DNA from 2 places in the Halomonas kalidii genome. Region 1 is predicted to be linked to the other one. Evidence: predicted binding sites of a transcription regulator. Region 1 holds the regulator's gene; the other holds the start of a gene.

What was found. Region 1 encodes sigma-54, which starts transcription at its own class of promoters, with help from an activator protein. Its sites were predicted from a motif close to TGGCACNNNNNTTGCTNT; they were not measured.
Region 2: QLQ85_RS15735 (sugar phosphorylase) is a predicted target of sigma-54. The motif match lies at 4,545-4,562, and genes of this name have one in related genera.

The regions. Positions count from the first base shown of each region.
Region 1 covers NZ_JASCQN010000025.1:273,766-280,921, forward strand. The annotation lists gene pmbA (metalloprotease PmbA) at 1-1,264, shown strand, start outside; gene QLQ85_RS05905 (HPr family phosphocarrier protein) at 1,261-1,530, opposite strand; gene rapZ (RNase adapter RapZ) at 1,534-2,454, opposite strand; gene ptsN (PTS IIA-like nitrogen regulatory protein PtsN) at 2,504-2,974, opposite strand; gene hpf (ribosome hibernation-promoting factor, HPF/YfiA family) at 2,981-3,289, opposite strand; gene QLQ85_RS05925 (RNA polymerase factor sigma-54) at 3,391-4,806, opposite strand; gene lptB (LPS export ABC transporter ATP-binding protein) at 4,957-5,682, opposite strand; gene lptA (lipopolysaccharide transport periplasmic protein LptA) at 5,691-6,218, opposite strand; gene lptC (LPS export ABC transporter periplasmic protein LptC) at 6,215-6,817, opposite strand; gene QLQ85_RS05945 (KdsC family phosphatase) at 6,822-7,156, opposite strand, start outside.
Region 2 covers NZ_JASCQN010000049.1:41,581-48,736, reverse strand. The annotation lists gene QLQ85_RS15755 (MBL fold metallo-hydrolase) at 1-855, shown strand, start outside; gene QLQ85_RS15750 (YeeE/YedE family protein) at 917-1,378, shown strand; gene QLQ85_RS15745 (DUF6691 family protein) at 1,375-1,803, shown strand; gene dsbG (thiol:disulfide interchange protein DsbG) at 1,819-2,571, opposite strand; gene QLQ85_RS15735 (sugar phosphorylase) at 2,680-4,491, opposite strand; gene nrdR (transcriptional regulator NrdR) at 4,645-5,127, shown strand; gene ribD (bifunctional diaminohydroxyphosphoribosylaminopyrimidine deaminase/5-amino-6-(5-phosphoribosylamino)uracil reductase RibD) at 5,164-6,288, shown strand; gene ribBA (bifunctional 3,4-dihydroxy-2-butanone-4-phosphate synthase/GTP cyclohydrolase II) at 6,510-7,156, shown strand, end outside.

The sequences.
Region 1 (7,156 bases):
GCGGCTGGGGGCCGACGCCTGCGAGGTCGGGGCCAGCGTCGACCAGGGGGTCGGCATCAGCGTGCGCGAGGGCGAAGTGGAGACCGTCGAGCTCTCCCGTGACCAGGGCATCGCGGTGACCGTCTACGTCGGGTCGCGCAAGGGCAGTGCCTCGTCCAGCGATGCCGGCGAGGCCTCGATCCGCGCCGTGGTCGAGAAGGCCCTGGCCATTGCGCGCCATACCGGCGAGGACCCGGCCTCGGGTCTGGCCGATGCCGGGCTGATGGCGCGCGAGCTGCCGGATCTCGACGTCCACCACCCCTGGGACCTGACCACCGAGCAGGCCATCGAGCTGGCGCTTGCCTGCGAGGCCGCCGGTCGTGGCATGGCGGGGATCCGCAGCTCCGACGGCGCTTCGCTCTCCAGCGGCGAGGGCGTGCGGGTCTACGCCAACAGCCATGGCTTTCTCGGCAGCCAGCGGGGCAGTCGCCACTCGCTGTCCTGCATGCTGATCGCCGAGGATGAGGGGGGCATGCAGCGGGACTACGACTATACCAGTGCCCGCCATCCCCGGGACCTGATGGCGCCCGAGGCGGTGGGCGAGAGCGCGGCGCGGCGGACCCTGCGCCGGCTCGGCGCGCGGCGCCCGGCCACCGGACGCCTGCCGGTACTGTTCGACCCGACCGTGGCCGGCGGGCTGGTGGGGCACCTGATGAGTGCCATCGCCGGCGGGGCCCTCTATCGCCAGGCCTCCTTCCTCTGCGACCGTCTGGGCGAGCCGCTCTTTCCCGAGTGGTTCAGCCTCGGCGAGAAGCCCATGGAGCGTGGCGCCATGGCCAGCAGTCCCTTCGACAACGACGGGGTCCAGACCCGTGACAACGTCTTCGTCGATCGTGGGCGGCTGGCCAGCTACATGCTCTCGGCCTACAGTGCGAGGCGCCTCGGCCTGCAGACCACCGGCAACGCCGGCGGCGCACGCAACCTGCGCATCACGGCGCCGCTGGCGTCCCGCGAGGCATTGCTGGCCCGCATGGGGCGCGGCGTGCTGGTCACCGAGCTGATGGGGCAGGGGGTCAACGGCGTGACCGGCGACTACTCCCGCGGCGCCGCCGGCTTCTGGGTCGAGGATGGCGAGATACGACACCCGGTGGAGGAGTTCACCATCGCCGGCAACCTCGAGGGAATGTTCAAGGGGCTGGCGGGAGTCGGCGACGACCTCGATACCCGCGGCAGCATCCATACCGGCAGCTGGCTGGTCGACGAGATGATGGTGGCGGGCGGTTAGGCGTCCTCGTCGAAGCGGGCCTCGAAGAGTGCCTCGAGGGCGTCGAGCACCGCCTCGGCGTCCTCGCCTTCGGTACTGATCGTCAGCTCGGTGCCGCAGGGGGCGGCCAGCATCAGCAGCGACATGATGTTGGCGGCGTCGGCATCGCGGCCGCCGTGGCTCACGATGACCCTGGCCTGGAAGGGCTGGCAGCACTGGACCAGCTTGGTGGCGGCGCGGGCGTGCAGGCCACGCCGATTGTTCAGGGTAAGCTTGCGTTGCGGCACGCCTCAGGTTCCTTCGTCATCGTTCTCGGCCGGTGGTGGCTCCGACGGGCGGGGGAGGATGTTGTGAATGCCCAGTTCGCGATGGCGTAGCCGCACACTGGGACAATGCCCGGCGAGGTGCCGGGCCAGTCGTTCGGCCAGGTGGACCGAGCGGTGCTGGCCGCCGGTGCAGCCGATGGCCACGGTCAGGTAGCTGCGATGGCTGGCCTGGTAGGCGGGCAGCCAGCGCTCCACCCAGGCCAGGATATCGTCATGCATCTCGCCGACGATGGGGTAGCCGTCGAGGAACTCGATGACCGCGGCGTCGCGGCCGGTGTACGGCCGCAGTCGGGGGTCCCAATAGGGGTTCGGCAGGCAGCGGGCGTCGAAGACGATGTCGGCATCGAGCGGCACGCCGCGCTTGAAGCCGAAGGACTCCACCGTCAGGGTCAACTGGTCGGTCCGGTGGTTGGCCACCTGGTCGCTGATTCGCCGACGCAACTCGTGCACCGAGAGTCGCGAGGTATCGATCACCAGGTCGGCCAGGTCGCGAATCTCGGCGAGCGCCGTCTCCTCGGAATCGATGGCCTCGGCCAGGGTCATGTCGCTGTCCCGTGTCAGCGGGTGACGGCGGCGGGTGGCCGAGTAGCGCTCGAGCAGGATGCGGGCATCGGTGGTGAGGTAGATCACCTGGCCGTCGATTCCGCGCGCGCGCACTTCCTCCAGCAGGGTGGGAAAGCGCTCCAGTGCATGGGGCAGGTTGCGCGCATCGATGCTCACCGCGATCGAGGTGTGGGGCGAGTGATCGCTGCTGAGTTCGTCCACCAGCGGGCCGAGCAGCATGGCCGGCAGGTTGTCGATGGCGTAGTAGCCGAGGTCCTCGAGGGCCTGCAGTGCGATCGACTTGCCGGAGCCGGATCGGCCGCTGATGATCACGAGCTGCATGGCGGGTCTCCTGGTCGTGTGACTGGCCGGGTGGCCCGGTGAGCGACGATCAGCCCGAGGACTGTCGTCGGATCGCCTCGATGAGTCGCTCATGGAGCTCGCGCTGGCTCGCGCTCTTGCGCAGCCGGCCGCGGGTCTCGGCATCGTTCATCACGCCCGCGACCTGGGCCAGCAGCGCGAGGTGGGCATCGTCGGCCTCTTCCGGTACCAGCAGCACGAAGATCAGGTCAACCGGCTCGCCATCGATGGCGTCGAAGTCGATCGGCTCGGCCAGCTTCAGGAAGCCGGCAAGGGGAGCCTTGCAGTGCGGGTCGCGGGCATGGGGAATGGCGACGCCGTTGCCGATACCCGTGCTGCCCAGCCGCTCACGGCCGATCAGGCGGCCGAAGACTTCCTGGCTGTCGAGGCTCGGTGTGTTCTGTGCGATGAAGGTGCTGAAGAATTCCAGTACCCGCTTCTTGCTTCCCCCGGGCACGCCGAACAGGGTGCGCTCGGGGGGCAGGATGGCTTCGAGTGTCATGATGGATCAGCGGGCACCGGCGCCCTGGGCGCGGGCCTGGACCTTCTCCTTGTGCTTGACCAACTGGCGGTCCAGCTTGTCGGCGAGCGCATCGATGGCGGCGTACATGTCACCGTCCATGGCCTCGGCGTGCAGATCGGCACCGGCGGCATGCAGGGTGCAGGCGGCCTGCTGGCGTTCCTTCTCGACGGAGAGCGTTACCTGCACGGTGGTGATGTTGTCGTAGTGGCGTTCCACGCGAGTGAGCTTTTCGTTCACATAGTCACGCAGGGCGTCGGTCAGTTCCACATGATGGCCGGTGATGTTGACTTGCATGACACGCTCCTTCGTCCTTCGATTGGTGCCTCGATTGTAACCCTTTTTCCTGCCCTGCAAACCCCCTGCTGAGGGCGATGCCAGCGGCGACTGGCGCTCACTCACCTTAGCCGCTTGCGCTCGCTGGAGGAGGCGATGCCCATGGCCTCCCGATACTTGGCCACGGTCCGCCGCGCGACGCTGATGCCGGCCTCCTCGAGCAGCGTCACCAGCTTGCTGTCGGAGAGCGGCTTGCGTGGCGGCTCCTCCTGGATCAGCTTGCGGATGCGGGCGCGGATCGCGGTGCTCGAGTGAGCGTCGCCATCCCCGTTGCCGACCTGGCTGGAGAAGAAATACTTCAGCTCGAAGACGCCGCGGGGGGTGTGGATGAACTTCTGGGTGGTGACTCGCGAGATGGTCGATTCGTGCATCTCCACGGCCTGGGCGATATCGGCCAGTATCAATGGCCGCATCGCCTCCTCGCCCTGCTCGAGGAAGTCGAGCTGGCGCGCCATGATCTCGCGTCCTACCCGCAGCAGGGTGTCGTTGCGGCTGGAGAGGCTCTTCATCAACCAGCGGGCCTCCTGCAGGTGATTCTTGAGGAACTGGTTGTCCTGGCTCTTGTCGGCGCGGCGAATCAGTGCCGCATAGTCGGGTTGGATGCGTAGCCGTGGCAGGGCCTCGGGGTTGAGCTCCACCTGCCAGCCGCGGTTGTCGTGACGGGCGACCAGGTCGGGAATGACGTAGTCGTTGTCGGATTCCGAATAGCGACTGCCCGGCCTCGGGTCCAGTGAGCGCACCAGGGCGATCACCTCGTCGAGGGCATCGTCATCGAGGCCGAGTCGGCGCTTGAGCAGGCGGCGGTCGTCACCGGCCAGCGCTTCGAGAAACTGGCGCACCAGGCGCCGGGCCTGGGGCAGCAACGGGGTGTCGTCGGGCAGGGCGGCGAGTTGCAGCATCAGGCATTCGCGCAGGTCCCGGGCGAAGATGCCGGTCGGCTCGAACTGCTGCAGGCGCAGCAATACCTGCTCCACCTCGCGACTCTTGAGTCCCTCGAGCCCCTGGTTCTTGAGCCCGTCACGCAATTCGTCGAGCGGCTGGGCCAGGTAGCCGGCGCCGTTCACGGCATCGATCAGGCTCTCGGCGATGTGTCGCTGACGTTCGTCCAGGTCGGTCATGGCCAACTGCCAGGCGAGGTGGTCCTGCAGGCTCTGGCCCGAGGCCTGGCGCTCGAAGTCTGGGCCCTCGCCGCTGCCGGCGGGAGAGGCGCCCAGATCCTGGTAGGTGTCCGACCAGTCGCTGTCGACCGAGAGTTCGCTGGGGATCTCGCTGGCCCAGTCGTCATCGGCAGGCTCGCTCGCTGCCTGTTCGCCGAAGCCGTCATCGAGCTCCAGCATGGGGTTCGACTCCAGGGCCTGCTGAATCTCCTGGCGCAGGTCCAGGGTGGAGAGCTGCAGCAGGGCGATGGCCTGCTGCAGTTGAGGCGTCATGGTCAGCTGGGTGCCGACACGCAGTTGCAGGGATGCTTTCATGGCCATGAGAGGTGTGTGCTCATTCGCCGAAAACCCCCACCCTAGTCCGCTGCCCGGCGCGTTGCAAGTCTTTTATTAGCAATAAGCATGCCATCGGCAATTTTCATGCCGCCATGCTGCAATAGCCTTTATATCAGTAAGTTGCGGTAGATGTGGTCAGAGGCGGAAGTCTTCGCCGAGGTACACTTCACGCACCCGCTGGTTGGCCAGGATCGCCTCGGCATCGCCCTCGGCGATGATCTGGCCGTCGCCGACGATGTAGGCGGTATCGCAGATATCGAGGGTCTCGCGCACGTTGTGGTCGGTGATCAGGACGCCGATATCACGGGCCTTGAGCTGACGGATGATGGCCTTGATCTCGCCCACCGAGATGGGGTCGACCCCGGCGAAGGGTTCGTCGAGGAGGATGAAGGCGGGTTCCGTGGCCAGCGCCCTGGCGATCTCCACCCGGCGCCGCTCGCCGCCGGAGAGGCTCATGCCGAGGTTGTCGCGGATATGGGTGACATGGAAGTCCTCGAGCAACTGCTCGAGCCGTGCCCTGCGCCCTGTGCGGTCGAGGTCCTGGCGGGTCTCGAGGATCGCCATGATGTTGTCGGCCACCGAGAGCTTGCGGAAGATCGAGGCTTCCTGGGGCAGATACCCGATACCGGCCCGGGCTCGTTCGTGCATGGCGGCCTTCGTCAGGTCGAGGTCGTCGATGTGGACCTCGCCGGCATCGGCGCGAACCAGCCCGACGATCATGTAGAAGGAGGTGGTCTTGCCGGCCCCATTGGGGCCGAGCAGGCCGACGATGCTGCCTTGGCCGATGGCCAGGCTGATGTCCTGCACCACGCGGCGGCGCTTGTAGCTCTTGGCCAGATGGCTGGCGCGGAGTGTCTTCATGTCGTCCCTTATTGCTCGGGCTGCAGGGTCATGCGTATGCGCTGGCGCTCTTCGACGCCCTCGGCCTCCGAGCGGGCCTGGACCACGCGCCGATCGAGGAAATACTCGAGATAGCCGCCGTCGAAGGTGTCGCCGCCCTGGTGCAGCTCGGCGCGATCGATCAGTTCCACCCGCCGCTCGGCGACGTAATAGACGATGGTGCGTCCCCAGCCGCGCACGAGTGGCTCGTCAGGTGCCGGCAGCTGCTCGATGTAGGCGCGTTCGCCGGTGGCGATGGCGTGAGAGAGTTCGCCCGACGCGTTGCGGCGGATCTCGACCCGGTCACCGGTCAGTTGCATGCTGCCCTGGCGGATGTCCACGTCGCCGGTATAGACGGCGGTGCCGGCGCGGTCGTCGAGATCGAGCTGGTTCGCCTCCACCTCGATGGGAGCGCTGGCGTCGCCCTCCAGGGCCTGCGCCGAGGGAGCGACCAGGACCGTGAGGGCCAACCCGAGCAGTGCCGGGGCCAGCAGGGAGGCAGGGGGCTGTCGCGTCATGGCTCGGGGTCCTCGTCGGTGGGGGATAGCGTCTCGGGCGGATGGTGACCGCGGACATTGTCGGTCAGGCGGGCGCGATTGTCATGGATCCAGGCGTCGAAGCGCTCACCGCGCATGCGCTGGGGCGGTTGGCGCAGCAGCGCCGGGGCTTCGCTCCAGGCGTGGCCGGTGTCGGCATCGAAGTGCAGGATATCGGTGTCGAGTTGCCAGTGCTCCTCGGGAGCGTGCAGGCGGGCGTCGCCGGAGAGGGTGAGGGGATTGCCGCCGGCGCCCAGGGTGCCGACCTTGCCCTGGCTGAACCAGATGCGCCCCGAGCTGTCGATCAATCGCGCCTCCGGTGTCTGCATGCGCGTGACGTCGTCGTGGGGGGTGTGCACCAGGCGCGGGGTGTCCAGGCGCTGGTGAGCCTGGCCCTCGGCGTCGAAGCGGGTCAGGCGAACGCCCTCGAGGTAGTAGTCCGGTTCGCCGGCCTCGTGGCGGGGCACCGGCCCGGGCTCCCGGGGGCTGCGCTGGTCGAGCAGGGCGAGCACGCCACCGAGGGCCAGCAGCAGCAGGAACAGCCAGACCCGAAATGACGGGCGCGGCAGGCGCAGTGCCATGGCCTCAGTCGGCTCCGTGCAGGTAGGTGTCGATCACGGCGTCCCAGTGTCCCTGGGCCTGGAGCAGGGCGTCGCAGATCTCTCGCACCGCGCCATGGCCGGCGGCGCTCTCGGTGACCCAGTCGGCGTGCTTGCGGATGTAGGAGGGGGCGCCGGGGACGCTGATGCCGACGCCGGCGCGCTTGATGGCGCCGACGTCCGGCATGTCGTCGCCGCAGTAGGCGACCTGGTCCAGTTCGAGGCCGAGGCGGCTGCACAGTTCGCGCAACATGGGTAGCTTCTTCTCCACCCCCTGGTAGACGTGCTTGATGCCGAGGGCGGCGGCGCGCCGGCTGACCA
Region 2 (7,156 bases), on a different contig from region 1:
ATTGTCACCCACTTCTTCGATGAGCCCACCAACACCTTCAGCTATGTGGTGCAGGATCCTGATTCCACGTCCTGCGCGATCCTCGATTCGGTGCTCGACTTCGACTACGCTGCCGGACGCACCGACGTGCGCTCCGCCGACGCCATCATCGCCTTCATCCAGCGCGAAGGGCTGTCCGTGGAGTGGATCCTCGAGACCCATGTCCACGCCGACCACCTCTCCGCCGCGCCCTACCTGCATGAGAAGCTGGGCGGCAAGACCGGCATCGGCGCCAACATCACCGTGGTCCAGGAGGTCTTCGGCAAGGCCTTCAACGCCGGCACCGAGTTCGCCCGCGACGGCAGCCAGTTCGACCGCCTCTTCGAGGAGGGCGACACCTTCGCCATCGGCCACCTGGAGGGGCGGGTGCTGCACACCCCGGGCCATACCCCGGCCTGCCTGACCTATGTGATCGGCGATGCCGCCTTCGTCGGCGACACCCTGTTCATGCCCGACTACGGCACCGCCCGCTGCGACTTCCCCGGCGGCGATGCGCGGACCCTCTATCGCTCCATCCAGAAGGTGCTGGCCCTGCCGGGCGAGACCCGGCTGTTCCTGTGCCACGACTACAAGGCACCGGATCGCGAGGAGTACCAGCACGAGACCAGCGTGGCGGAGCAGCGTGCCCACAATGTGCATGTCCACGAAGGGGTCAGCGAGGAGGAGTTCGTGAAGATGCGTACCGAGCGCGATGCGACCCTCGACATGCCGACGCTGATCATCCCCTCGGTGCAGGTCAACATGCGCGCCGGCCATATGCCACCGGCAGAGGACAATGGCCAGGTCTACCTGAAAGTGCCGATCAATCGGTTCTGAGTCCCGGCTGACGACCCGCTGGTGGCCCACCCATGACACCGTACACCGGAGGAGACGCATCGTGGATGTGACAGCAAGCCTGCATGGGCTGATCGGCGGCGTGCTGATCGGCCTCGCGGCCACCTGGCTGATGGCGACCCTGGGCCGCATCGCCGGCATCAGCGGGATCATCGGCAACCTGATCACCGTCAGGCCGAAAGGCGACAGCGCCTGGCGGCTGACCTTTCTGCTCGGCCTGATCAGCGGCCCGATCGTGCTGATGCTGCTCGGCGGCGGGCTGGGCAACGTCGCCGGTAGCCCGGGCGAGGTGGTCGGCCAGCCGGCCGGTGGCGTGCTGCTGATGCTGGTGGCCGGCCTGCTGGTGGGCCTGGGCACCGGCCTCGGCAGTGGCTGCACCAGCGGCCACGGCGTCTGCGGCCTCGCCCGGTTGTCGGTGCGCTCCCTGATGGCCACCATTACCTTCCTGGTCACCGCCATCGTCACCGTCTTCGTGGTCCGGCACCTGATCGGAGGTGGCGCATGAAGACCGAGACCCTCAAGCCCCTCATGGGCTACGTCGCCGGTTTGCTGTTCGGCCTGGGCCTGGGCATCTCGGGCATGACCGACCCGGCGCGGGTGCTGGGCTTCCTCGACGTCGCCGGCGCCTGGGACCCGACGCTGCTGTTCGTGCTGGGCGGCGCCGTGGTGACCACCTTCATCGGCTACCGGCTGGTCCTTCGTCGCCCCCACCCGATCTACGCCGAGGCCTTCCAACTGCCGACCCGCCAGGACCTGGACGCCCGGCTGATCGGCGGCGCCGCCCTGTTCGGCATCGGCTGGGGGCTGTCGGGCTACTGCCCGGGACCGGCCTTCGCCTCCCTCGGCGGGCTGACGGCGCCGTTATTCGCCTTGCTGGTGGCGATGATCGCCGGCTGGTTCCTGGCCCGGGCGATGCCCGCCCGAGCCTGAGGCTCCGCGCTCCGGTCAGGGTGCCTCGCCGCCCATCAGTTCGATGAGTTGCGCGGGGTCGGGCATGCCCTGAATCCGCACGAGACGCTGGCCATCGCGTGCCACGGTCGTCGGGGTGGCGATCAGGCCGAATTCCTCGAACAGCTGGTTGTTGGTGTAGACCTGCTCCTCGATCTCCCGGGGCTGGGCCGAGGGGGCGATCGATGTGCCGCTCTCGTGCTCGTGCAACGCCGAAGCGGGGTCGTCGGCGCCCAGCAGGGCCGCGGCCTTGGCCGGGCTGTCCTGTGCCAGGATGCCGACCATGACATGGCGCAGCTGCACCTCGCCGGCCTCGACCCACGGCCGCGCGGCTTCCCAGAACTGCCGGCAGTAGGGACAGTTGGGGTCGGTGAAGGTATAGAGCACCCGTGGGGCCTCCGGGTCGCCGTCTTGGATCCAGTGGCTGCGTTCGAGCCGCTCCCACGCCTCGGCATCCTGGGCACTGCGCACGTGCTCGTCGAGTGGTGCGCTGGAGAGGTCGTTGCCCGCGGCGTCCACCAGGGTGCCGACCACCGCATGCTCGCCGTCGGCGGTGACGTAGATGGCGAGTTCGCGGCCCTGGGCGCTGGCGGCGTAGCCGGTGAGGCCGCCGGGGGCCGCGAACTCGGCATGGATGGTCAGGCCCTGGTCGGCCAGCGCCCGGACCGGGGCCGGCCAGTGGTCGTCGGCCAGGGCCGCGGCGGTGAAGACCAGCAGGACGGCGCTCAGGGCGAGCGGGATGGGGCGCATGACGGGGTCCTCGTCGATTCGTGGGCATGGCGTCCCGCTGACACTAGCATGTCGTCGTCCCCTTGCCTCCCTTCAGGCCACCGCTTCCTTCAGGTCACCGCCGGGTGTTCACCCGTCATCGATGGTGTCATCGCCGGGCAGCACCAGCCACAGGCTGCGGTAGGGGGCGAGGCTCTCGCAGCGCTCCCAGGGCGCGTGCTCCAGCAGGTCGAACCAGGGGTGTTGGCCGAGCATGGCGAGCTCCAGCGGCTGGCGCCGGTCGCTGACGTTGTGGATCGCCAGCAGCCGGCGGCCGTCGGCCAGCGGGCCCCGCTCCAGTACCAGCAGCTCCGTGGGGGAGGGCACCACCCGCTGCGGGGTGTCGGGATGGAAGCAGGGCTCCTCGCGACGCACCGCCAGGCGTCGCTTGAGGGCCAGGAAGACCTCGCGGGTCGGGGTGTTGCGGCTGTCGAGCAGCTCGGCCAGCTCGTCGCGTTGCCAGCGGCGACGGTTGATCGAGCGCAGTCGCCCGCTGCGCTCGACGCCCTCGTGGTCGTTGAGGGTGCCGGTCAGCGAGTGCAGGTAGAGCGCCGGAATGCCCTGCAGCGCCAGCATCAGGTGCTGGCTGCACAGGAATCGCTCCACCTGCCAGGGGTCCGGGCCGCGGCGCGTGCCCTTCATCGCCTCGAACCAGGTGATGTTGATCTCGTAGGGGCTGTCGCTGCCGTCGGGGGCGGCGCGCATGCTGACGAAGCCGCCGAAGCGGTGCATCAGCTCCAGCAGTGCCTCGATCTCGTGGGGCGGTAGCCAGCCCTCCAGCGGCCGTACGCCGATGCCGTCGTGGCTGGCGGTGAAGTTGAGGTAGCTGCAGCCAGGGGGCAGGGCGGGTAGGCTCTCGAGCCAACGGGCCAGGGTGCCGGCCTCGCCGCTGGTCAGGGTATGCAGCAGCAGCGGCGGCAGGGAGAACTGATAGACCAGGTGGGCCTCGTCGGGGGGAGAGGGAGGACGATCGAGACCCCCGTCTGAAAGACGATCGAGACCAAAGTAGCCGAGGTTCTCGCGATGGGGGACATTGGTCTCGGTGAGCAACAGGGTGCCCGGCGCCATGTGGTCGACGATGGCGCGCAGCAGTCGCACCACCTCGTGGGTCTGGGGCAGGTGGATGCAGGGGGTGCCGACCTCCTTCCAGAGGTAGGCGATGGCGTCCAGGCGGATGACCCGGGCACCCTGTTCCAGGTAGAAGAGCAGGATGCCGACGAACTCCAGCAGCACGTCGGGGTTGGCGAAGTTCAGGTCGATCTGGTCCTCGGAGAAGGTCGCCCAGAGGTGGCGGGTGCCGCGTCGGGTCGACACCGGCACCAGCAGCGGGCTACTGCGCGGGCGCACCACCGCCGAGAGGTCGGTGGTCGGGTCCATCTCGATGAAGAAGTCGCGCCCCGGCAGGCTGCCGCTCAGGTAGTCGACGAACCACAGTGACTCCCGGGAGACGTGGTTGAGCACCAGGTCGACCATCAGGTCCCGGCGTTCGCCGAGCCGCCGGATATGCGACCAGTCACCGAGTGCCGGGTCGACCTCGCGATAGTGGATGACCGAGAAGCCGTCGTCGCTGCTCCAGGGAAAGAACGGCAGCAGATGGATGCCGCTGAAGGAGTCCGGCAGGCGCGCCTCGAGGAAGGCCTCGAGTGCCTCCAGTGGCGGTCGGTCGCCATCGAGCAGGCTGTCGCCATAGGTGATCAGCCACTGGTCGCGCTCGCTCCACAGCGGCACCGGTTCGCGGCCGTCACGGACCGGCATTGCACCACGGCGGTGCGAGAGCAGGGTCAGCAGGCGCCGCAGCACCTCCTCGGCGCGAGGGCCGTAGAGGAAGGCCAGGCGATCGCGGGCCCGGTCGATGAAGGCGGTACCGTCCAGGGGGCGGGAGAGCGAGCGGGAGAGTGTCATGGAAAGTCCGTCGAGTGGCCGGGATGTCGTACGCCGCAGGCGTCGTGTTTTCCCTTGCAGGTCATGTGCCAACCGGGTGCACGCTGGGCGCTGGCCCCACGAGCCGCTACAATGCAGCATCGCTCCTTCTCACGCCGACCCCGGAATCCATCGATGCACTGTCCCTTCTGCGGAACCCATGACACCAAGGTGACCGACTCCCGGCTGGTGGCCGAGGGCGACCAGGTGCGCCGTCGCCGCCAGTGTGTGGCCTGCGGCGAGCGTTTCACCACCTACGAGACCGCCGAGCTGGTGATGCCGCGGGTGGTCAAGGGCGACGGTTCCCGGGAAACCTTCGACGAGACCAAGCTGCGCGCCGGCATGCTGCGTGCCCTGGAGAAGCGTCCGGTCAGTGCCGAGTCGATCGAGGCCGCGGTGGAGCGCATTCGCCAGACCCTGCGGGCCCGCGGCGAGCGCGAGATCCATGCGCGCGACATCGGCGAGGAGGTGATGCATGCCCTGAAGCGTCTCGACCAGGTCGCCTACATCCGTTTCGCCTCGGTCTACCGCCGCTTCCAGGACATCGACGAGTTCCGTGCCGAGATCGATCGCCTGTCCCAGGAGCCGACGTTCCGGCCCGACGAGCCGCGGGACTGAGCCCCTCTCCTCATTCGTCATCTGCCAAGGAGCGCCATGGCCAAGCAGACCCCCGAAGCCTGGATGGCCCGGGCCCTGGAACTGGCCCGTCGCGGCCTCTATACCACAGCCCCCAATCCCCGCGTCGGCTGCGTGCTGGTCAGGAACCATCGCCTGGTCGGCGAGGGGTTTCACGAGCGTGCCGGCGAGCCCCACGCCGAGGTGCATGCCCTGCGCCAGGCCGGTGACGCGGCCCGGGGCGCCACCGCCTACGTCACCCTCGAGCCCTGCTCGCACCAGGGGCGCACCGGCCCCTGTGCCGTGGCGCTGATCGAGGCCGGGGTGAAGGCGGTGGTGGTGGCCATGGCCGACCCCAATCCCGCCGTGGCCGGCCGCGGCCTCGCCATGCTGCGTGAGGCCGGCGTCGACGTCGAAGTGGGTATCCTGGAGGCTCAAGCGAGGGCGCTGAATCCGGGCTTCATCATGCGCATGGAGCATGGCCGCCCCTTCGTGCGGCTGAAGATGGCCATGAGCCTCGACGGGCGCACCGCGATGCGCTCGGGCGAGTCCCAGTGGATCACCGGCGCCCCGGCGCGGCGCGAGGTACAGCGCCTGCGGGCTCGCTCCAGCGCCGTCCTCACCGGCGTGGAGTCGATCATCTTCGACAACTCGCGGCTCACCGTGCGCCCGGCCCAGGCCGAACTCGACGACGCGGAGCTCGTCGCCGGCCGCCAGCCGCTGCGGGTGGTGGTCGACAGCCAGCTACGCCTGCCCCAGGCCGCGGCCTGCCTGCGCGAGCCCGGCCGCACCCTGGTGGCGACCCGCACCGGCCACGATCCCGAACGGCGTGAGCGCCTCGAGGCGGCCGGCGCCGAGGTGGCGGTGATGCCCGCGGCGGCCGACGGCCGGGTCGACCTCCAGGCCCTGCTGCGCCACCTGGCCGATGTGGAGCAGGCCAACGAGGTGCTGCTCGAGACCGGCGCGACGCTCGCCGGCGCCATGCTCGATGCCGGCCTGGTCGACGAGATGCAGCTGTTCGTGGCGCCGACCCTGCTCGGCGGCGAGGCCCGGCCGCTGTTCCAGCTCGCCGGCATCGAGACCATGGCCCAGCAGCGCCCGCTCGACATCCTCGACATTCGTGCCGTGGGACGCGACTGGCGCATCACCGCCCGGCCGCGCTAGGCGAGCCACGAGCTGCGAGCGGTTGCTGGCCAGCCCGATAGGACGGAGCCCGAAGCCCGAAGCCAGAAATTGGCGCCCGACGCCGCGCCACGGATGCTCACTACTGGCGCCCGACGCCGCGCCACGGTACCCTGACGCCGTTTCGAGGCGGGACGTTGCCTGCCGGCGACCCGAGCGTCGCCGCGCCGCGACAGCCGCCACGCTGAATTTCTGGAGATCCCATGGTGCACTCCTCCTCCGGGGGCCTGGCCCCCATCGAAGACCTGATCGAGGACATCCGTCAGGGCAAGATGGTGATCCTCATGGACGACGAGGACCGTGAGAACGAAGGCGACATCATCATGGCCGCCGAGAAGGTCGAGGCCGAGCACATCAACTTCATGGCGCGTCACGCCCGCGGCCTGATCTGCCTGCCGATGACCCGCGAGCGCTGCGAGCGACTCCGGCTGCCACTGATGGTGCGCGACAACGGCTCCGGTTTCGGCACCAAGTTCACTCTCTCCATCGAGGCCGCCGAGGGGGTGACCACCGGCATCTCCGCCGCCGACCGCGCGCGCACCGTGCAGGCCGCGGTGGCCCGTGACGCCAGGGCCGAGGACATCGTCCAGCCCGGCCACATCTTCCCGCTGATGGCCGAGCCTGGCGGCGTGCTGCGCCGGGCCGGCCATACCGAGGCGGCCTGTGACCTGGCGGCCCTGGCCGGTCTCGATCCCAGCGGCGTGATCTGCGAGATCATGAACGACGACGGCAGCATGGCGCGCCGTCCGGAGCTCGAGCGCTTCGCCGCCGAGCATGACCTGAAGATGGGCACCATCGCCGACCTGATCCACTACCGCATCCACAACGAGCAGACCGTGGCGCCGGTGGA